DNA from 3 places in the Methylobacterium sp. WL64 genome. Region 1 is predicted to be linked to each of the others. Evidence: riboswitches for the same ligand, from Rfam matches in the RefSeq annotation. Region 1 holds a riboswitch; each other region holds the start of a gene.

Region 1 (7,506 bases):
AGGCGTGGGTCGGGACGCGCTCCGGATCGTGGTAGCCGGTCTTCCGATCCGGGTCGCGGCCGCGGTCGGGTTGGAGGAAGAGCGCGATGTGTCCGCCCGCCATCCCAAAGGCGTCGGTGTTCGCACCCCGGCCCGCGAAACATGCGACGTGCTCCCCCTCCCGCACGGGAGAGGGGACCGGCGATGCGATCGGCCGCGCGCGTATCCGGTCGGCTGCGGTGAGCGGAGGGGCAGCCGCATCCGCCGTGACCATCCGGAACCGGAAAAGACCACCGCGGCACGTCGGGTCGTCCGCTGGCTCGCCCCAGGCAGCCGTCAGCGCTTCACGCTGCGCCGCCGGCAATCCGGCGAGCCAAGCGACATAATCCCCCAGCGGTACCGCGAAGCCCGCCTCGCCCTCGGTGAGCGCCTGCATCAGTGCAGCCGGCTCGGGCGGCAAACCGGTCGCGTAACCCGACCCGGCAAGATCAGAGAAAATCGCGCGGGCGCTTTCGGGCGTGTCGAGGCCGACCGCGAAGCCGGCCCGGCCGCCACGGGCGGGATAATCGGACAGGACGACGGCCACCCGCCGCTCGGCCCGGGGGAGGGCGGCGAGACGCAGCCAACCCGCCGCCCGTTCGGCCAAGGCTTCGATGCCGGCCGGATACGGAACCGCCCGGCGCTCGGCGAAGCCGGCGACCTCGGCGGCCTCTTCCTTGAACGAGATCGGAAAGCCGGAGAGTCGGCCATCGAATTCCGGCAGGGCGACCTGCATCGCGAGGTCCGCAGCCCCGAGGCCGCGCGCCGAGGCTTCCCAGGCCGCCTGGGGCGAGCCGACCGTGTAGGCCTGAAGCACCGGGCAATCGGCGCCGTCGAGGACGAAATCGATCCCGTCCTCCCGCGCCGAGAAGGCGGTGGCGGCGATCACCAGATCCGGTTTGCGGGCGCGCACGGCCTCGGCCACCGCCCGGGCCGCCTCCGGCTCCTTCAGGCTCGACACCGCCATCGCCAAGACGCCGATCCCGCGGGCGCGCAGGGCCGCGACCAGGGTGACGAACGGCGCGGTGTCGCCGCCCAGCACCGCGGAGCGGTAGACCAGGAGCAGGGCCAAGGGCGCCTTGGTTGCCCGCATGTCGGCCAGCGGCACTGCGGTCTCGGCCGCCGCGACGGCGACACCCAGGGGCAGCGCGCCACAGCCCGGGCACCAGGGAAACCCCCGCGGCAGCGGCTGAGGCGGCTCGACCGTGCCTCCCGCGCCGACCCGGACGGCCAGGAGGCGCAGCATCCGCCGCAGGTTCTCCGGGCCGCCGGCGCGAAAATAGCGGTCGAGCCGCTCGGCCAGATCCGGGTCGGTGGAGAAGCCGGCAAGGCGCGGGTCCGGCCGGTCGTCGCCCGGCAGCACCGCCAGCACGACACCGTGCGCCCGCGCCGCGGCGGCACAGCGCTCGATGCCGTAGCGCCAGTAATCCAACCCGCCGAGGCAGCGGATCACGACGAGCTTCGCGCGGGCGACCACGCGCTCGACGTAGAGATCCACCGACATCGGGTGCCGGAGCTTGGCGAGCTTTGCGAGCCGCAGGCTCGGCAGCCCGGGCTCGCCGGCATGGGCCTGCCCGATGCCCGCGAGGTCGCTGTCGGTGAACGAGAGCACGACGAGGTCGCCCGGCTCCTGCCCGAGATCCACCGCCGCCTCGCCCTCGTCGAGGGAGACCGTATCGATGCGGACGAGATGCATGGCGCGCTTCCTAGGCCCCGCCAGATCGGGCGCGCGCGCAGAGTCTCAGCAAGGGAGCGCGCGCGATCGCGATCATCCCGCGAGCGCCGCGGCGACGGCGCCCTGGTCGAAGCCCTTCAGGCCGATCACCACCAGGCGACCGTCCCGGTTCTCGCCCGCCCGCCAGGGCCGGTCGAAATGGTGGGCCACGCGCCGGCCGACGCCCTGCACCACGAGGCGCATGGCCTTGCCCTCGACCTCGGCGAAGCCCTTGATCCGCAGCACACCCGCGGCCTCGGCAGCCTTCTCGACGCGGGCCGCGAGGTTGCCGGCCGTGACGGCCGGGCGGATCGGCAGGGCTACGGTCTCGAAGTCGTCGTGGTCGTGGTCCTCGCCGTCGCCGTGATGCGAGGGGCGGGCGTCGAGGTCGTCCTCGGCCGCGGCGCCGAGCCCGAGCAGCACCAGCGGGTCGATGGCGCCGTTCTCGGTCTCCACCACCTTCACGGCGCGGGGCAGGTGAGCCTCGACCTCGGCGCGAACCCGGGCGCGGGTCTCGGCGTCGAGCAGGTCGGACTTGTTGAGCACGACGAGGTCGGCACAGAGGAGCTGGTCCTCGAACACCTCCTCCAGCGGGTTGTCGTGGTCGACCGCCGTGTCGGCGGCGCGCTGGGCGGCCAGGGCCTCGGGATCCTCCGCGAAGGCGCCCGCGGCCACGGCCGGCCCGTCCACCACGGCGACGACGCCGTCGACGGTGACCCGCGAGCGGATGGCCGGCCACTGGAACGCCTGGACCAGCGGCTTCGGCAGGGCGAGGCCGGAGGTCTCGATCAGGATGTGCTCCGGCGGCTCGGCGCGACCGAGCAGGCTCTCGAGCGCCGGCACGAAGTCGTCGGCGACCGTGCAGCAGATGCAGCCGTTCGGCAGCTCCACGATGGAGTCCTCGGTGCAGCCCTCGACGCCGCAGGCGGCCAGGAACGACTTGTCGAAGCCGACATCACCGAACTCGTTGACCAGGATCGCCAGGCGGCGGCCCTTGGCGTTCTCGATGACGTGGCGGACCAGCGTCGTCTTGCCGGCCCCCAGGAAGCCGGTGACGATGGTGCAGGGGATCTTGGTCACGATGGTCATTCCGCAGCCTCCAAGGTGCCGGCCGGAAGCGGGCGGGGATCGGGAAAGGGCGGGATGCGGGCGATCACGCCGGTCTTGAATGCGGCAGGGCGCTCCCGCCAGGGCACGATGCCGTCCGGCGTCGCCGCGTAAGCGGCCAGCCCGTCCAGGATGGTCGCCGCCGACTCGGACGGGTCCATATCGCCGTAGACGTAGGTCCAGCGGGTCTCGGACACGACCGCCACGGAACAGGGCCGCTTGCACACCGACAGGCACTCGACCCCCTCGATCCGCAGCTGCCCGGACGTGTTGCGCGCGCGCAGGGCCTCGAGCAGGCGCGCGCCGGCCCGGGGCCCGTCCGGATCGTCGCCCGGGCGGCGACAGGTCGTACAAACGTAAAGGACGGTCTCAGGCATGACGGCCTCAGGCATGCACCGTCCCGCGTGCGTTTCCACGGCCGAAAGCCTGCCAGGCCCAGCCGAAGCCGAGGCCGATCAGCATCCAGAAGACGAAGCTGATCGCCAGCGAGCGCGCCACGAACTGCGCCGCGAGTGCCGCGGGAAGCTCCGAGGACACCTCCGCAGCCTGCGGCGCACCGGCGACGTGCGGCGCCACGATCAGCACGAGGCCGCCCAGGATCGCGATCAGCGAGCGCCGGACCGTGATCAGGTACAGGCCCATCCCGGTGGCGGCGGCGGTCATCACCCACCAGGCCTGACGGGCGGCGAGCGGTGCCGCCTCGCTGCCCGGCAATTCCGGCGGCAATCCCAGGCCCGGGGCCAGAGCGACGCTGGCGAAGCCCGCGATCGCGAACGCGACACCGACCTGCCGCGTCGGCTCACGGCCGCAGGCCAAGATCACCGCACCGAGCAGGAGGGCGTAGCCGACCCCGCCCACGAGCGTCGCCAGAGCGGTGAAGGCCATCCGGGGCAACCCCTCGCCGGGCTGCCACTCGGGTGCGGCGTCCGGTGTGCCATGATCGTGCCCCGCATGAGCCAGCACGACCTGAGCCGACATGATCGGGAGCCTGCGCTCGGCCTGGTGCGTCTGCTTGGTCTCATAGCGCTCGGCCGCCACGATCAGCGGCGACGTCAGCGTCAACTCGAGGCCGGTCACGACGGCGGCCGCGAGGAAGCCGGCGGCCAGGGCCGCCGACAGAAGCCGGATGATCATCCCTGCGCCAGGGGCGTCAGTGGCAGGGGAAGTTCTGGGTATGCCGGAAATCGTGCGCGGCGTTGTGCAGCGCGATCGCCGGCGAGAAGCCCGCCATGAACAGGAGGCCGAGGCCCAGGAAGGCCGCGAGCGCGACGGCAACCGGACGCTCTCCGGCGCGGGTGCCGGTGGCGATGGGGGCGAGGGTCGAGGTGGTCATCAACATGTCTCCAACCGCCCCACCGGCGGCATTGCGGGATCTCATCGTGACGGCAGGTCTCCTGGCTCGCGGCTCGGCGCGCCTGCCGCCTTCCCGGATCGCTCCGGTGGCCTACTGGCAGACGCTCGCCGCTCACAGTTGCGGGGGCAGCCGCGGTTTCGAGGTTCGTACCCCTCACCGCATTCCCTTTTCACCCCGTCTCCGGGGCACCGTCACGCCATCGTTGTAGACGCATGACAGCTCTCGCACAACGGAGGCCCGGCGGAATCGTTTCGGACTCTTGGGGTACGGCACGGATATGCGGGTCGGGCGGTGGCCGTGAGTGTCGAAACGCATCGGCGGGACGGACTTCGACGCGTCGCGACCGCCGTCGGCGCTTGGCCCGCGGCACCGGCGCCGTGTAACGGCCGGCGTGGACGATTCCGGCCCATGTCCGATTCTCGAACCCTTGAGCGTTGATGTCGATGCGTACCTTGTCGCTGGCCCTCGTCGTCCTGGCGGCCACGTCCCTTCCGGTCCGGTCCGACGACAGCACCGCCGCGCTCATCGCCGGGGGGCTCGTCCTGGAAAAGGCCGACACGATCGCCCTCGCGGCCGAGGATCTGTACCTCTCCGAGCAGGCCGTGCAGATCGACTATCGGTTCCGCAACCTGACCGATTCCGACATCGTGACCACGATCGCGTTCCCAATGCCCGACATCACCGGCGACTCCGAGATGCTGGTTTCGCTCCCCGATCCGGCGCACGACAACTTCCTGAAGTTCCAGTCCGCGGTCGATGGCGAGCCTGTCGAATCGCAGGTCGAGCAGCGGGCGTTCCTGATGCGGAGCGATACACCGCCCGTGGAGATCACCGCTCGGCTCAAGGCGCTGGGGATCCCGCTCGTGCCAACCACCGCGGCGACGGAAGCGGCCCTGCGCCGCCTCGGCGAGCGCCAGCGGCGCGACCTGATCGCGGCCGGCATCCTGGAGCGGCAGGAGCACAAGGACGGGACGATCGCGGATGCCCCGCTCTGGACATTGAAGTCGAAATTCTGGCGCCGGCAGGTCTTTCCCGCCGGGCGCGAGATCGCGGTGCGCCAGAGCTACGTCCCGAGCCTCGGCGGTCTCGCGAGCCTGTCCTACGGCGGGCCGAACCTCGACCCGGCGCAGAAGGCGCACTACGCGACCCGATATTGCACGGACCCGACCTTCGAGCGGGTGGCCCAGGCCCTGTACCGGCGGTCGAGCGCCGACGGCAGCCGGGCGTTCCAGGCCTACGAACGGTCCCTCTCCCACGTGATCAGCTCCGGCGGCAACTGGGCTGGCCCGATCGGCCAGTTCAAGCTGGTCGTGGACAAGGGGGATCCTACGACCCTGGTCTCGTTCTGCGGGGCCAACGTGAAGAAGACCGGCCCGACGACCTTCGAGACGGTGATGAGGGACTTCGTCCCGCAGCGCGATATCGAGATCCTGCTGCTCAAGACCAAGACGGGAGAATGAATCGGTCGGGCGCCCTCGCGGTGCGCCCATGGGCTTGACGCGTCGGGTTCGATACGGGCACCGCCGGGCGCGCCCTCCGGCCCCGACCTCGGCGCGTTTGGTCCAGCCCGCCTCGGAGACACGATGGCCCCGGAAGACGCCCCGACATCCGCCCTCGTCGATCTCGCGTCCGGCCGCGCCCCGCAGCGCGTTGTCGAGGCGGATAGGACCTGGCTGGACCTCGACCTCGGCGGCCGCTTCCCGGTCCGGTCCGTTGTCGGGATCCCGTGCGGGGAGGGCGGTTCGGTCGCGGAGGGCGCCATCCTGTTCTCGCAGGACGGCGTGACGTGGTCCGCACCGGGCATCGCGTCCCGTCCGGTCGAGTCGGAGGCCGGCACGGTCGTCATTGAGGCCGACGAGCGCGCCTGGACGCGTTCCGTCCGCGTCGCGATGCCGGCCTCGATGCCGAACGTCACGGTCCGGGTCATGTGCGAGGAGGCGGCGTTCGACCTGATCGCCCTGCGGGCCATGCTGGGCCTCGACGTGACGCTCCTGAACGAGAAGCCCGGCGCCAACGCCTTCACCGCCTATACCCTGGAGAGCAATCCGGGTCGCACGAGCGGCGCCCTCGTGGGCGTGGCGGTGTTCCAGAACGGCGCCTTCGGCAACTGCTTGATCCAGTACATCATCGCCCTGTCGGTCGCGAAGGCGCTGAACCTGAAATACGTGGCGGTTCCGAAGTTCGACCGCAGCAAAGTCATCTTCCTGACCGAGCGGCTGACTTGTGACGGCATCACCTTCCTGCCTCCGGACGAGCCGCTGCCGACCGACGGGTACTTCCTGTCCGGCCTGTTCTTCGATCCGACGCAGTTCCAGCGGCAGGTGAGCCTCGACGCGCCGCCGGATTCACGGGCGATCATCCAGGGGATGATCCGCCCCCTGTTCAACGGCCTGCCGGCGACGGTCCCGCCCAAGCCCGACGACCAGCTCCTGATCCACATCCGCTCGGGCGACATCTTCAGCACCTGGGTCGACCCGCATTATCCCCAGCCGCCCTTCGCGTTCTACCGCATGGTGATCGACCGGCTGCTCGGCGAGGGCCGCATCCGCTCGATCAAGCTGGTCTTCGAGAACCGGCTGAACCCGGTGATCGCCGCGGTCGAGGCCTATGCGCAGGGTCTCGGATTGCCGGTGGAGACGCAGAGCGAGTCGCTGATCGCCGACGTCACGGCCTTGGTCAACGGCCGCTACCTCGTGTTCGGCCTGGGGACCTTCGGCCCGGCGATCTGCCACCTGTCCGAGCGGGTCGAGCAGGTCTTCTACTTCGCGTCCAACTGGCCGCAGATCTTCCGGGGTATTCCGTCGATCGACCGGGTCATCGAGGTCCGGGACTTGGAGGAGCGCTATATCAAGGTCGGCGCGTGGCAGAACACCGACGCGCAGCGCCGAATGATGATCGAGTACCCGGCCGAGGCGCTGGCCTTCGACGACGCCGCCTGAGGATCAGGGCTTGTCCTCACGGTGCTCGACGGGGTCCGCGGTCGCCCCGCGCGCCTGTACGGCATCCCGGTACAGGCGCTCGACGTCCCGCTTGAACGCGGCCCGGGAATCGTCCCGCGAGTAGAACATGTGGCCGCCGGGGTAGACCGCGAGGCTGACCCGCCCGGCGCCGTAGGCCGGCACCTGCGCGAGCAGGAGCTTCGAGGCGTAGTAGGGCGTCACGAGATCGGTGAAGCCGTGGGCGACCAGCACCCTGAGCCGGCCGTCCAGCGCCAGCACGCCCTTCAGGTTCGATAGCGCCTCCGGGGCCTGCCGGCCCGAGCCCCAGGTCCAACCGCGGTTCACGGCGTTGTTCAGCAGCTCGTAGCGCATGT
Region 2 (7,506 bases), on a different contig from region 1:
CGAGCGCCTCCAGCATCCGTGCCCGCTGCGGGCTGTTCCCCGCCGACAGGGTGACGAGCAGCGGATGACCGAGCGCCGCGCAGGCCACGGCGAGGCCGGCCCCCATATTGCCGCTCGACATCTCCACCACCGGGGCCGCCGGTGCCAAACGGCCGTCCGCCCGCGCGGCGAGCAGGATGGCGCGGGCGGCACGATCCTTCACACTCCCGCCGGGCTGCATGAATTCGGCCTTGGCCAGGATGCGGCCCGGCCCGGGATGGACGCGACCGAGGGCGATCAACGGCGTGCCGCCGATCAGATCGAGGGCGGACGCGGCGATGGGGTAGGGCACGGACGCGGGCTCGGCGTGGGTGATTCCACCGCCGTCGTTTAGCAGCCGCACCGTGCGCCCGGCAGGGAAAGCGCCCTTCGGCACAGGTACGCGCGCCTACGATCGCCGCTCGGCCAATAGCCGCGCCTTCAGTCCGACCGGGTACAACGCGGGACCGCCGTCGCGATCGAGGACGTCCAGATCGTACCAGCGGGCGACGCACGGCGTGCCGCAATCCTCGTGGAAGACGACGCATTCCCGCGTATCGAGCGGGCCCGGCGGCAGGCCAACCGGGAACAGAAACAGCACCTCGTGGCCCGAGCTGCCCTCGTGGGTGTAGAGGTTCTCCGTCACGAACGGGACGCCGAGGATCCGCACCGTGAGACCAAGCTCGTCCCGGAATTCCCGAACGAGCGCCGCCTCGGCCGGCTCAACGAATTCGACGCTGCCCCCGAGCTGCCGCACGCCCTTGAGGCGCCCGTCGTCGGTATAGACCTCGGCGACGAGCAGCTGGCGCCCGCGCCAGGGCAAGCCCAGCGCCTTCATGCGAATCTCTGGTGGGGGGCGCTAAACATTCATGCGGCCTGGTATGCTGCGGCTCGTAAACCGACAACGGCCCGGGGTGCAGGGTCCGTGGCTCCCGGCGGCGGCGCGCAACGCCTCGTTGTCGGCCGTACACTCTACCAGATGGGTCCAACGTGCCGAAAGCTTCGTCGAGCGGGTGTTCTATTTCACCGCTGCTTCATCGAACGCCGACGCAGCGGGCGTCGCGAGCCCTTGGACCCCCTCCGGGCCTACCCGGGCCTATCGGCTGCTCGGACTATTCTGTCGAACAAGTTGAGGCTTTGCAGGGCGAGCATACAGTCCCGCCCTCGGCTGCGACAGCTTCGGTCTCCATGATCCCTAGATCTGCTCCCGAACACGTTGCCATCGGGAGCAGTTCTAAAGCCTTGATTTAACGCGCTCACGTATGCCGAACCCGCCTCCGACTTCGGCGGCGATCGCTCGAGCCGAGATCCGATAGGTGCGAACGTTACGCGAAGGCGTGCTTCCGTTCGGACGTATGAGCCCGTGTCTGCGCAACCTGGAGCCGTGTCGCGGCGACCTGGGACCAGGCCTTGGACATTGACTCGTTTCGAACATTCCGCTCGCGCCTGCGCACGGCGGCGATGTCGAACTGCTTCTGCATCTCCATCATCATTTCCATGCTGTACCCGAACGCCTGCTCGATCTGGAAAGCCAGGTCGGCAGTCAAAGGGGTCTTCTCGGTGAGAAAGTCGGTGAGCGCGTGACGCGTGACGCCCAGAAGACCGGCAGCCTCCATGATGGTCAGGTTGCGCGGCTCGAAGACCTTGCGGCGAACAAACAGACCGGGATGACACGGATTTGCCGGTTGATGGACAGCGTTCACCTGGGACTCCTTCGTCGATTGACACAATCGTTTTCGGATGAGCGTTTTGATCGACTGATCGGAACTGCGGCAGACCTCACGGGCACATGGGCGCAAGCAGCGCTCCATCAGCAACATCAGAATCGCCGACTACCTCAGCCACCCACAGTCTTACTTTATTTTGCCGGTTATATATTTTATTGTCTTGCAGATCCGATCAAATCGCCGATATCAACCGGATTGCAGCATGTCAATCTCATCCAGATTTACAAATTTATTTCGAATAAATCGAGAATTTGACTGTATTAATCTGCAAAACTTCAGAAATATGCATAATGTTTTGATCGCGATACAGCCTGAGCAAATGTCTCCGATGAAACACGATCAGGGTCGCGTGCGCGGTACCGTCCGATCTGGAGAATGCCGATCGCCTTGGCCCGTGACGACGAACGATATCAAGGCATGGGGACTGGTCCCCCTGCGATCGTCACCCGGTCCCGCGCGGAAACGTGCCGAGGTGTTTTCCGGAGCCGTCCATCATGCGTCGCAAAGCGGTGCGTCCCGGCCAAGAAGCGACGACAAGGCGTGGAGGCCCGACCAATGCGCGTTCACCCCGCGTCGCGCAGGGGAGATCCGGTAACGGCCCGGCATCCCGGACAACCGGTCGCCACGAATTGAGCTCACCCAAACGCGTGAACGCGCTTGACGATTACCTGAGGCCTTTCGGTCGGGGTCTGGACGCCGGTCCGGCCCGCGAGTTCCCTCTCGACCTTCTGTTCGAGTTTCCGCGCGCGCGAGATATCGTAGTGGGTCTGCATCTCCATCAGCATCTCCATGCGGGCCCCGAACACCTTCTCGACCCGCAGAGCCAGTTCGGCCGTAAGAGCGATCTTCTCGTTCAAGAAGTCGGACAGCGTTTGGCGCGTCACGTTGAGCAGGCTGGCCGCAGCCATGACGGTTAGGTTACGCGGCTCAAGGATATTGCGGCGAACGAACCCGCCAGGATGACAGGGATTCTCTAATACATAAGGTGAATTCATAATGATTCTCCTACCAGGTTTTGCAAATTTGGCGAATAAGCGACAGAGCGAAAACCACTATTTTAGCCGATGCGCCGTCTTGAACCACCTCCGATTTCGGCTCGAAAATTTTACGCGACAGATCAAAAAAAGTTCCGGTATTTTTATAAAGGTAAAAAGCGGATGTCAATTTGCTTAGTTCCAGAATAACAACGCTGATATTTGGAAAATAAATTTATAATTCGTTAGAACAGCAAGTCATGTCCAAAAATACTAGTACGGTGGAAATACAAAATTTTGCGCCATACCGTCGGGGGCCCGTGATCCGTTAAGCATCGCGCGAGGCGATCGTGCGCCTGATCGCAGGCCGCCCACGCAGGGGGCCGGATATCCACACGCTTGACGTTCCACCGGCATACAGCCACGCTAGTCGGCGACGGTTCCCCTCGGGGATCAAAAGGGAACGCGGTGAGGGGCCTGCCCTGAAACCGCGGCTGTCCCCGCAACTGTGAGCGGCGAGTCCTTCACCACCACGTCACTGGGTCTCAAGCCCGGGAAGACGGTGCGAGGGCGGCGACCCGCGAGCCAGGAGACCTGCCGTCAGCCGTGGTCACACGCGAAACGCGTCAGGCGGGGTGTCCTGGCGGGTGTCGAGACGGCCGTGCGCGAGCGCGGTCGGCGAGGCCTCGTTCGCGGTGACGTGCCACAGCAAGCGCGCCCGCGTCCCGGTTCCCGATGCTTTCCCTTGTCGTGCCGATCCCGGCCGCGTTTGCACGCGGCCTGATCCTTCACCCGGGCCGCCGCGCGTGGACCGGACCGGATCAGACACGCATCCGCAATTGTAATGTTATTACATTGCTATTAGGGCATCTGAACCGGCGGCCGCCGCGCTCGGACCTATCCTCACCATGTCGCGATCCAAACTTCCTCGTCGCAGCCGGCGTAGACCGCTCTGCGGTGCCATGCTCACGCTCCTGGCAAGCCCGGCCGCAGCCCAGGAAACCGTGACCCTCGATCAGCTCTCCGTCGAGGGGGAGGGCGGCGTCAGCCTGACCCGCGCTGCGCCGACCGGGCTGAACCTGCGCACGCCCGACCGGACCGCGAGCCGGCTCGGGCTGACGCCGCTGGAGACGCCGGCGAGCGTCGATATCGTGTCGGGCGAGACCGCACGGCTGCGCGGCCAGGACACGATCGCCGAAGCCGTGACCCAGGACGCCACCGGCATCACCACGATCGCGGCGCCGGGCAACGGCAACGGCGCCTTCACGTCGCGCGGTTTCGCGGGCCCGAACTCGATCCAGCAGCTCTACGACGGCACACGCTTCTATGTCGGGGCCAACACGGTCACGTTCCCGTTCGACACCTGGAACGTCGAGCGTATCGAGGTGCTGCGCGGCCCGTCCTCGGTGCTCTACGGCGACGGCGCCATTGGCGGCGTGATCAACGTGGTGCCGAAGAAGCCGGTCTTCGCGCCGATCAACACCGCGCGCGCGGTGATCGGCACCGACGGCGTCGCGCGGCTGGCGCTGGATTCGGGCGGGGCGCTCGGGCGCGAGGAATTCGGCGACACCTTCGCGTACCGCCTCAACGTCAGCGGCAACCGCGCGGATGGCTGGATCCGGCCGGAGGGCGATTTCCGCAACCTCGCCGTCTCGGCCGCCCTGCTGTTCCAGCCGAGCCCGGACCTCGCCGTCACGGTGAGCCACGACCTCGGCTACCAGGAGCCGGCGCGCTACTGGGGCACGCCCCTGGTCGAGGGTAGGATCCCGGACCTGATCCGGTTCAACAACTACAACGTCCGCGACGCGAAGATTACCTGGTCGGATAACTGGACCCAGTTCAAGACCGAGTGGACGCCCTCGGACGACATCATCGTGCGCAATACGGCCTATCGGCTCACCAGCCGGCGGCATTGGCTCGATACCGAGCAATACACCTACAACCGCGGCACCGGGCTGGTCGACCGGGGCAGCTACACCGAGATCTACCACAGCCAGGAACAGGTCGGGAATCGCCTGGACGCGAGCGTCAAGGGCAACCTGTTCGGCCTGCCGAACGCGTTCGCGGTCGGGTTCGACGTGAACCACATCGACTTCCGCCACACGAACAATTTCACCTTCGACCAGACCACCAGCGTGCCGCTGATAGGCTACGATCCAGGATACTTCCCGCAGAACGGGCGGGCGCAGCCGGCCTACGCGACACAGACCAGCCAGGCCTCGGTCTTCGCCGAGGACCGGGTGATCCTGTCGGACAAGCTCTCGTTCCTCACCGGCGTGCGCCTGGACGTGCCGACGCTCCGTCGCGAGGATTTGCAGAGCGGATCACAGTTCGAGAAAACCTATCAGGCGCTCGGCTACCGGTTCGGGCTGGTCTACAACCCGACGCCGGACAACGCGCTCTACGCCCAGTACAGCTTCGCGACCGACCCGGTGAACAGCCTCATCACCCTGACGCAGTCGCTCTCAGGGTTCCAGCTCGCCACCGGCACGCAGGTCGAAATCGGCGCCAAGGGCCTCGCATTCGACGGCGCACTGGAATGGACGGTTGCCGGATACCGGATCGTCAAGGACAACCTGATCTCGACCGTGCCGGGTCAGCCGACCGTGTCGACCCAGGTCGGCCAGCAATCCTCGCAGGGCTTCGAGCTGGCGCTTGGCTGGCACCTCGCCCCGGGCTGGCGGCTGGACGGCAACCTCGCGCTCCTGCACGCGCAATACGATACGTTCAATCAGAGCGTGAACGGCGCGACCGTCTCGTATGCCGGCAACCAGCCGATCGACGTGCCCGAGCGGGTCGCCAACCTGTGGCTGACCTGGGACTTTGCCCGCGCCTGGACGGCACGCGTGGGGCTCCAGAACGTCGGCCAGGTCTACAGCGACTTCTCCAACACGGCCCGGCGCCCGGCCTACAACCTCGTCAACCTCGTGCTCGACCATCAGGTGACGGCGGATTCGCGCCTGAGCCTGCGGGTCTACAACCTGTTCGACAAGGTTTACGCGATCAGCGGCAATGCCGTGAACGGGGTCGGCACCAACTGGCTGCTCGGCCGGCCGCGCTCGATGGAAGTCGCCTACACGGTGACTTGGTGAGGCAGCGGGTCGGCAAAGCCGCGCGTCGCTGGCTGCTGCTGTTCCACCGCTGAGCCGGGATCGCCACGGCCCTGATCTTCGCCCTGTGGATCGGCTCCGGACTGGTGATGCTCTACGTGCCGTTCCCGGCACTCACAGCGGCCGAGCGCCTCGCGCGCCTCGCCCCGATCGTCTGGGAGACCGTCGCGGTCCCGCCGGACGCGGCGCTCGCCGCCGGCGACCTTGCGGGCGTGCCGGCGGCGTTCGCGCTGGAGATGCGCGGTGCCGAGCCGGTCTACCGGATCACAGGCCGCGACGGGGGGCGGGCGACCGTATCGGGCCGTACCGGCGCGCGGCTCGGCCCGGTTGGTGCGGAGGCGGCCTTGCGGCTCGCCGCCGGGGATCGGCCGGATGCCCGCGTCGATCCGGTCGAGCGGGACCAGTGGACTGTGACCGCTCGCTACGACCCGCTCCGGCCGTTCCACAAGGTCGTCTTCGATGACCCGGAGGGGACCGAGCTCTACGTCTCCGCGGTAAACGGGGGGATCGCCCTCGACACGACCCGGTTCGAGCGGGCCTGGAACTGGCTCGGTTCGGTGCCGCACTGGATCTACCTGACGCCGCTGCGCGCCCGGGCGGAGCTGTGGCGGACAGTGCTGCTCTGGCTCTCCGGATTCGCCGCCCTCGGGGCGGTCAGCGGCTTGGTCGTCGGGATCTGGCGCCTGCGCCTGCGCCGCCGCTATGCGCACGGCGCCGTCACGCCCTATCGCGGGCTGGCGCGCTGGCACCACCTGTTCGGCCTAGCGGGCGGGCTGGGGCTCGGGGCGTTCATCCTGAGCGGCTGGATCTCCATGAACCCGAACCGCTGGTTCGCATCGAGCGCGCCGCCGACCGCGCTGCGCAGCGCCTACGCTGGAACGCCGGGACCGCTCGGGCTCGATGTCGGGCGGCTGCGCGATCTCGCCGGCCCGGACACCCGGTCGCTGCGCTTCACCACGGTCGGCGGTCGCTGGTGGGTGGTCGCCGAGGCGGTGGACGGCCCCCGCGCTGTCGCACCGGACGGCGGCCCCGGTCCGGACGCGGCGGCCCTGGCCGCCGCCGCCGCGGACGCGATCCCCATGGGACATCTACGGGCAGCGGGCCTGCTCGGGGCGTACGATGCCTACTGGTATCCGCATGGGGTGGACCCGCGTCCCCTGCCGGTTCTGCGCCTGCGCTTCGACGATCCGGACGCAACCTGGCTCCATATCGACCCGCGCGACGGCACCATCCTGCAGCGCCTCGACCGCTCGGGTCGCATCAACCGTTGGCTGTTCGATGCGCCCCACCGCCTCGACTTCCCGTTTCTGAGCGGACGGGCCGCCCTGCGCAACGCGGCGCAGTGGCTCCTGAACCTGCTCGCCGCCGGGATCGCGGTCACCGGGATCGTCGCGGGCTGGCGGCGCCTCGGCCGGACTGTTTCGACGCGGGCTCGCTGAGCGGAATGGGGCAGCTCTTGGCAACCGCCCCGGCAGTCCAGGGCCGCGGAGCGGAGCCCGGATGACGGGGCGGTTGCTCGGTGGACGGCTGCCTAACGCTCTGCCGCCTCGAAGAACCGCGTCCAGGTGAACCGCCGCGACTTGCGTTCGCCTGCGCCCTTCGACCTCAGACGTGTGGCGATGCCAGGTCATCCTCCGCGAACTGGGATGCGGATCGCTCCTCCGGCACGAGCGGCAG
Region 3 (7,506 bases), on a different contig from region 1:
CCGAGACCAGATGGAAGCCGAGGCTCGCAGCCGTGTCCTCGCCCAGCGTCAGGGCATCGAGCGCGCGAGCCGTGGACAGCATCAGGCCCCAGCCGACCGCCATCAACGGCAGGCATAGCCAGACATGGTCCATGCTGCGGTCCGCGAGCGACCCCATCAGCCAGAACACGATCTCCAAGGCCGCGTAGGGATTGGGCGAGAGGTTGAGCGCCAGCGCCGTCATGGCGCCGGCGAGGCTCGACACGGCGACACCGGCGAGGATCAATCCCAGCGTGGTGCCTCCCCTTGCGGCAACGAGGTTCAGGGCGAGCGCCGCCACCGCGGCGCCGGCGATCCCGCCGAGCGGGAGGGCGAGGCTGAGGGAGGCCGCGAACCCGCCGTAGAACACAACCACGGCCCCGAGGGCCGCAGCCGAGGAGATGCCGAGGATGCCGGGATCGGCGAGCGGGTTGCGCAGGTAGCCCTGCATCGCCGCCCCGGTCAGCCCAAGGCTGAAGCCGACGAGGCCCCCGAGGAGGGCACGGGGCAGGCGTAGCTCCCAGAGGACGAGGGCAGGCAGTGTCGCGCGTCCTGCGAGGAGGTCACCGGCCGCCGCCGTTACGTCGAATGGGGCGTACCCGACCGCGATGGACGCCAGCGTCAAAACGAGAACCAGCAGGCCAAGGAGCCCGACGATGCCGCGTGGTCCGACGACCGCGCGTTCGATCCGGGTAGGAGGTTGAATGGGTGCGTTCATGGCACTGCCCGTTCGCGTGCGGCGGCGGCGAGTAAGGCCACGACGTCGGCGACCTGCGGACCTGGACAGGTCCAGAGCCGGTTCGGAATCGAGACGGTACGCCCCTGCCGGCGCAGCGCGTCGAGGACGGGATGATGCAGCAGGGCATCGGCCAGCGACGGCGCGCCGGGCTCCCCCTCGTCGAGGACGATGAGGTCGGCGTCGGCCAAGGCCGCCGCTTCCAGCGGGACCTGGCCGAAGCGGTCGCGACCGAGTTCGGCCGCGACGTTGACGAGGCCGGCGGCGCGGATGATCGCATCGCCAAGGCTGCCGGGTGCCACCGTGAAGGCGTTCGGACGCATCACAAGGGCCCGCAAGGGTTTGGCCGCCGGCATCACCTCGGCCAGCCGAGCGTCGAGGTCCGCGACCATCGCCTCGCCGCGCGCCGGGTGCCCGAGGGCCGCGGCGACGGTCCGGATCTGGGCCCGCACCCCCTCGAAGTCGTTGGGTACGCCGAGTTCGAGAAGGGGGAAGCCGACGCGCTTGAGCAGGCCCACCGTGGTCCGCGTCGTGAAGGCACCGGCAACGACGAGGTCGGGCCGGAGGGCGACGATCTCCTCCGACAGGCCGCGTGTCACTGCGATGCCCGTCGCCTCCCGCGCGACGGTCGAGCCGCGTGGGTCATGGGCGAGGTAGGTCACGGCGGCGACCTGATCGCGGTCGGCAAGCCGAAGGACGAGCTCGTCCGCGCAGAGGTTCATCGAGACGACGTGCCGGGGTCCCCCGGATGCCGGGGCGGCCATCCCAGCGGCAATCGACCAGATTTGGCTGACCGCCAGCATCGCCGTTAGGACCGCGAAGCCGGACCGTCGTGCCATCGGCGGTCTCAAAACGCGGTCAGGCGGACGCCGCCGTACACGGCGAGGCCTGCCCCGAGGAAGCCGGTGGGGTTCTCGTAGCGGCGGTCGAATAGGTTATCGACCCGCCCAAACACGCTCACCGTCTCGCTGACGTCGTAGTTCACCGCGAAGTTGACCAGGGTAAAGCCCGGGTTCTTGAGCCGGGCCACCGAGAAGTCGCGGTTGCCGTCGACGAAGTGGCCGAGCACGATCACGGTCCCGCTGACGGTCAGGCCCGGGAGGGGGGTCCAAAAGGCTGTCGCGCTGCCCTTGTGGCGGGGCCGTCGCAGGAGCTCCTGGTGGGTGATCTCGTTCTTGGTCACCGTGTTGGTGTAGTCGACCCGGCCCGTAAGGGTATCGGAGAACCGGACAGCGACGAAGGCTTCCGCCCCGTACGATTCGGCCCGGCCGACGTTCTCGTTCGAGGTGAACGTCGCGTTCGAGGTGATGAGGTTCTTGAAGTCGTTGGCGTAGTAAGTCGCGCCGACGAGGACGCGGTCCCCCAGGGGCTGCTCGATGCCGGCGTCGTAGCCGAGGCTCTCCTCAGGCCTGAGGTTCGGGTTGGCGAAGAAGTTCGAGGCCGGGAAGCTCTGGAACAGCTGGCTCAGGGTCGGCGCCTTGAAGCCGGTGCCGACGCTACCTTTGATCCGGGTCTCGGTGAAGGGCAGAATGTAGCTCGGCGCGACGCGGAAAGTGGTGGCCGGCCCGAACGCGTCGTTCTCGTCGTGGCGGATGTTGGCCACGAACGCCGCCCGCTCGAAGGGCGTTAGCTGCACCTCCCCGTAGCCGGCCGTGTTGCCGTTCCTCGCCCGCAGGTTGCCGGCCCCGAACGGGCTCGGGTCGGTGGTCGACAGGCTCTCGTCGTCACGCTGCGCGCCGAACAGGATCAGATTGCCGGGCGAGAGCTGGTAGTCCCCGCGGTACTCGTAGCGCGTGCGCTCGCCCAGGCCCGTTGTCGCGTCCGGCGTGGCAAGGGGGTCTAGGGGGCCCTGCTGTCTGTTGAACAGGTTCGAGTAGTTGATGGCGAAGAGGTTGTGGAAGCCGGCGAACGGCGTCCATTCGGCCTCGTTGCGGGTGAAGACCTGCTGCACGTCGGCGGCACTCCGGAACGCCGCCGGGAAGGCCGGGAAGGTGCTGAAGTCGGTGCCGGTGAACAGGAGGCGGGAATTGATGAAGCGCGTCACCGAGTTGATGCGGAAGGTGTCGGTGAACTGGTAGCCGAACTTCGCCGAGACGGTCTCGTTGTCGTAAAAATTCGGATGGATCGCCCGGCCGAGCGGGACGAGGTTCGGCGGCGTCACCGGCGTCGCGGCCGCACGGAAGTGCTGGATCGAGACCGAATAGTCGAAGCCGTCCTCCGACCCGCTGATCCTGCCGCTTTGGTTGAAGGTACCGAACGAGCCGCCCTCGCTCCGCGCGGTGGCCCTGGCCGGTCCCTCGCCACGCTTCGTCGTGAAGGAGACCGCGCCTCCAATGGCGTCGCTGCCATAGAGGCCGCTCTGGGGACCCCTGAGCACCTCGATGCGGGAGAGGTCGTCGGTCAGGAGTTGCCCGAAGTCGAAGGAGCCGTTCGGGTTCGACGGGTCGGTCGCGTCGATGCCGTCGATGAGCACCTTCACGTGGTTCGAGTTCGAGCCGCGAATGAACACCGAGGTCTGACCGCCCGGGCCGCCGGTCTGCACGACGTTGAGGCCCGGTACCTGCTGGAGGGCATCCGGGACGGTGCGGCGCTGCTGGGCCTCCAGGGTGGCGGCGGTGAGCACGGTGACGCTTGATCCGACCTGGTCGACGGGCGTCGGCACGCCGGTGGCGGAGACGGAAAGCTCGGAGAGCGTGACGGCCGCCTCGGCCCCGCGCGGGACATCGGCGAAGGGGGCGGCGGCCTGTTGCGCGAGCACGGGACCGGGAAGGGCGGCGCAGGCGAGCGCGAGCGTGCGCAAGCACGCGGTTCGGGAAGGAAAGGACACGGGACAAGCCTCGGGCGACGTCTGTGGCACGTCACCGCGAACGAGGCCTGGGCGCTTGCCTGCCGTTAGGGCAGCCGGGCGCTTCGACACCCATCAGGACACCCCGCCCGATGCGTTTCGCGTGTGACCACGACTGACGGCAGGTCTCCTGGCTCGCGGGTCACCGCCCTCTCATCGTCTTCCCAGGCCCGAAGACCCAGTGACGTGTTGATGATGGGCTCGCCGCTTACAGTTGCGGGGGCAGCCGCGGCTTCGGGAAGGCCCTTTCGGACCTCATCCTCACCGCGTTCCCTTTTGATCCTCCGGGGAGGAACCGTCGGACATACAGGACCTAAGGGAATGGCCCAGCGTCAATGTCACTTCGGGGTTTTCCGCCCTGTGTGTTCATAACGTTACAAGTCGGGCCTCGGGGTCGATGGCATTCGGTTCGGACCGCGGCAGTCCCCAGCCCTTCACCAGGCCGTAGACCGCAGGGATTACCACGAGGGTCAGGACGGTCGACGAGACCATGCCGCCGATCATGGGGACCGCGATCCGCTGCATAACCTCAGAGCCCGATCCGGTGCTCCACAGGATCGGCAGGAGCCCGGCCATGATGGCGACCACCGTCATCACCTTCGGACGCACCCGCTCCACCGCGCCGATCATGATGGCCCTCCGCAGGTCGGCACGGGTGAGTGCCCGTCCGGCGCGGTCGCATCCGGCCCGGATCTCGGCCAGCGCATGATCGAGGTAGACCAGCATGATCACCCCGGTCTCGGCCGCGACGCCTGCCAGTGCTATGAAGCCGACGGCCACCGCCACCGACAGGTTGAAGCCCATCCACCACATCAGCCAGACCCCGCCGACGAGCGCGAACGGCAGCGACAGCATCACGATCAGGGTCTCGGTCAGTCGACGGAAGTTGAGGTACAGCAGCAGGAACACGATCAGCAGCGTCAGCGGCACCACGACCTTGAGCCGGGCCGTCGCCCGGTCGAGGTACTCGACCTGACCGCTCCACTGCACGAGGGTACCCTGCGGCAGGCTCACCTCTTTGGCGACCGCCGCCCGCGCCTCGGCGACGTAGCCCCCAAGGTCGCGACCGGCGACGTCGACGTAGATGAAGACCGCGAGTTGCCCGTTCTCGGTCCGGATCTGGGTCGGGCCACGGTTCAACTGAACCTTGGCGACCTCACCGAGCGGTACCGTGCCCCCACCCGGGATCGGCACCTGAACCTCGGAGGCGATGGAGCGCGGGTCGGAGCGGAAGGCGCGCGGGTAGCGCACATTGACGGTGTAGCGCTCGCGGCCCTCGACGGTGTTGGTGACGCTCTCGCCGCCGAGCGCCATCCCGATCACGTCCTGCACGTCGCCGACGGTCAGCCCGTACCGGCCCAGCGCCTCGCGGTCGGGGGTGATGTCGAGGAAGTAGCCGCCCTGCACCCGTTCGGCGTAGGCGCTCGACGTGCCCGGCACCGCCTTCACCACCGCCTCGACCTGGCGGGCGACCTTCTCCATCTCGGAAAGGTCCGTCCCCAGCACCTTGATCCCGACCGGCGTACGGATGCCGGTCGAGAGCATGTCGATGCGGGCGCGGATCGGCTGGGTCCAGGCATTCGAGACCCCGGGGAACTGAAGCGCGGCGTCCATCTCGGCCTTCAGGCTCGCCGTCGTGACCCCGGGTCGCCACTCCGCCTTCGGCTTCAGGTTGACGATGGTCTCGAACATCTCGGACGGCGCCGGGTCGGTCGCGGTGTTGGCCCGACCGGCCTTGCCGTAGACCGAGGCGACCTCGGGGAACGACTTGATAATCCTGTCCTGGGTGGCGAGCAGGTCCCCGGCCTTGGTCACCGAGATGCCCGGCAGCGTGGTCGGCATGTACATCAAGGTGCCCTCGTCGAGGTCGGGCATGAACTCGGAGCCGAGCCGGCTCGCCGGCCATGCCGTCGCCGCCAGGACGACGAGGGCCAACAGGATGGTGAGCACCCGCGCCCGCAGGACGCCTGCGATGAGCGGTCGGTAAATCCAGATCAGGAGTCTGTTCACCGGGTTGCGGTGCTCGGGGATGATCCGCCCGCGGACGAACAGCACCATCAGCGCGGGGACGAGGGTCAGGGACAGCACCGCCGCCGCCGCCATCGCGAACGTCTTGGTGAAGGCCAGCGGACCGAATAGGCGCCCCTCCTGGCTTTCAAGGGTGAAGATCGGCAGGAAGCTCACGGTGATGATGAGGAGCGAGAAGAACAGCGACGGCCCGACCTCGCTTGCCGCCTCGATCAGGATCTCGACCCTGGGTTTGTCCGGCGGTGCCCGCTCCAGGTGCTTGTGGGCGTTCTCGATCATCACGATGGCGGCGTCGATCATGGCGCCCACCGCGATGGCGATGCCGCCCAGGCTCATGATGTTGGCCCCGAGCCCCAAAACCTTCATGCCCGCGAACGCCATGAGGATGCCGACCGGCAGCATCAGGATCGCCACCAGCGCGCTGCGGACGTGGAGCAGGAACACGACGCAGACGAGGGCGACGATGGCGCTCTCCTCGATCAGCGTGCCCTTGAGCGTCTCGATGGCCGCCTCGATGAGGTGCGAGCGGTCGTAGACCGGAAGGATCTCCGTGCCCTTGGGCAGGCTGGCGGCGACCTCGGCAAGGCGGCCCTTCACGTTCTCGATGACGTTCAGGGCGTTGGCCCCGAACCGCTGCAGCACGATCCCGCCGGCGACCTCGCCGTCGCCGTTCATCTCGGTGATCCCGCGGCGCTCGTCGGGACCGAGCTCGACCCGGGCGACGTCCTTCACCCGGAGGGGCGTGCCCGCCTCCGTCCTCAGGACGATGCTCTCGATGTCGGCGACGCTCTTGAGGTAGCCGCGGCCACGGACGACGAACTCGAACTCGGAGAGCTCGACGGTGCGGCCGCCGACGTCGGCGTTGCTCGCCCGGATGGCCTCCCGGAGCTTGGACAGGGTGATGCCCTGCGCCCGCAGGCGGTTCGGATCGACCACGACGTTGTACTGCTTCACGAAGCCGCCGACGCCGGCGACCTCCGCCACGCCCTCGGCGCGCGACGCCCCGAAGCGGACGACCCAGTCCTGCAGCGACCGGAGCTCGGCCAGCGTCCGTTCCTTGGCGACCACGACGTACTGGTAGACCCAGCCGACCCCGGTCGCGTCGGGCCCCAGGGTCGGGGTCACGCCGGCCGGCAGGCGCTTGGCCACGGTGTTCAGGTATTCGAGCACCCGGCTGCGGGCCCAGTACGGGTCGGTGCCGTCCTCGAAGATGACGTAGACGAACGACACCCCGAAGAACGAGAAGCCGCGCACGACCTTCGACCGGGGCACCGTCAGCATCGCGGTGGTCAGCGGGTAGGTGACCTGATCCTCGATGACCTGCGGCGCCTGCCCGGGGTACTCGGTGTAGACGATGGTCTGGACGTCCGAGAGGTCCGGGATCGCGTCGAGCGGCAGGGTCCTTAAGGCGTAGAGCCCCGCTCCGACCGCGAACACCGTCCCGATCAGGACCAGCACCAGATTCCGGGCCGACCAGGCGATCAGACGGGCAATCATGGCGCCTTCCCTTCGGCCGCAGCCTGCGGGCCCGGGTCGGGTTTGGGCTCCGAAAGCCCCTGCAGCGCCGCCTTCAGGTTGCTCTCGGCGTCGATCAGGAAGTTGGCCGAGGTCACCACGCGGTCGCCGGCGACGATGCCGTCGCGGATCTCGACGTAGCCGTCGCCACGGGTGCCGAGCCTGACCGGTCTCGGCTCGAAGCGGCCCTCGCCCCTGTCGAGCAGGACGACTTGTTTCGTGCCGGTGTCGATTACGGCGTCGTCGGGCACCGCCACCACCGGCCTGTCGCTGCCGGTGGCGATCGTCACGTCGGCGAACATCCCCGGGCGCAGGTCGCCGTTCGGGTTCGGCAACTCGATGCGCAGGCGGGCGGTCCGGGTCC

The links. A riboswitch is a leader RNA that binds a small molecule or an ion and turns the genes downstream of it on or off. The one in region 1 is predicted to bind cobalamin.
Region 2: another riboswitch for cobalamin. It lies ahead of FV242_RS05185 (TonB-dependent siderophore receptor); the one in region 1 lies ahead of FV242_RS08750 (CbtB domain-containing protein).
Region 3: another riboswitch for cobalamin. It lies ahead of FV242_RS05965 (TonB-dependent siderophore receptor); the one in region 1 lies ahead of FV242_RS08750 (CbtB domain-containing protein).

Annotation. Positions count from the first base shown of each region.
Region 1 is NZ_VRVA01000012.1:22,510-30,015, reverse strand. It holds gene cobN (cobaltochelatase subunit CobN) at 1-1,714, opposite strand, end outside; gene cobW (cobalamin biosynthesis protein CobW) at 1,787-2,821, opposite strand; gene FV242_RS08760 (DUF1636 domain-containing protein) at 2,818-3,216, opposite strand; gene FV242_RS08755 (CbtA family protein) at 3,224-3,973, opposite strand; gene FV242_RS08750 (CbtB domain-containing protein) at 3,990-4,172, opposite strand; cobalamin riboswitch at 4,206-4,401, opposite strand; gene FV242_RS08745 (DUF4424 domain-containing protein) at 4,631-5,653, shown strand; gene FV242_RS08740 (coagulation factor 5 8 type domain-containing protein) at 5,777-7,132, shown strand; gene FV242_RS08735 (S10 family peptidase) at 7,136-7,506, opposite strand, start outside.
Region 2 is NZ_VRVA01000006.1:65,447-72,952, forward strand. It holds gene FV242_RS05165 (PLP-dependent cysteine synthase family protein) at 1-331, opposite strand, end outside; gene FV242_RS05170 (NUDIX hydrolase) at 428-856, opposite strand; gene FV242_RS05175 (HigA family addiction module antitoxin) at 1,344-1,838, opposite strand; gene FV242_RS05180 (HigA family addiction module antitoxin) at 2,381-2,740, opposite strand; cobalamin riboswitch at 3,140-3,336, shown strand; gene FV242_RS05185 (TonB-dependent siderophore receptor) at 3,682-5,811, shown strand; gene FV242_RS05190 (PepSY domain-containing protein) at 5,919-7,268, shown strand; gene FV242_RS05195 (oxidoreductase) at 7,435-7,506, opposite strand, start outside.
Region 3 is NZ_VRVA01000007.1:77,238-84,743, reverse strand. It holds gene FV242_RS05975 (iron ABC transporter permease) at 1-736, opposite strand, end outside; gene FV242_RS05970 (ABC transporter substrate-binding protein) at 733-1,518, opposite strand; gene FV242_RS05965 (TonB-dependent siderophore receptor) at 1,602-3,554, opposite strand; cobalamin riboswitch at 3,702-3,914, opposite strand; gene FV242_RS05960 (efflux RND transporter permease subunit) at 3,966-7,124, opposite strand; gene FV242_RS05955 (efflux RND transporter periplasmic adaptor subunit) at 7,121-7,506, opposite strand, start outside.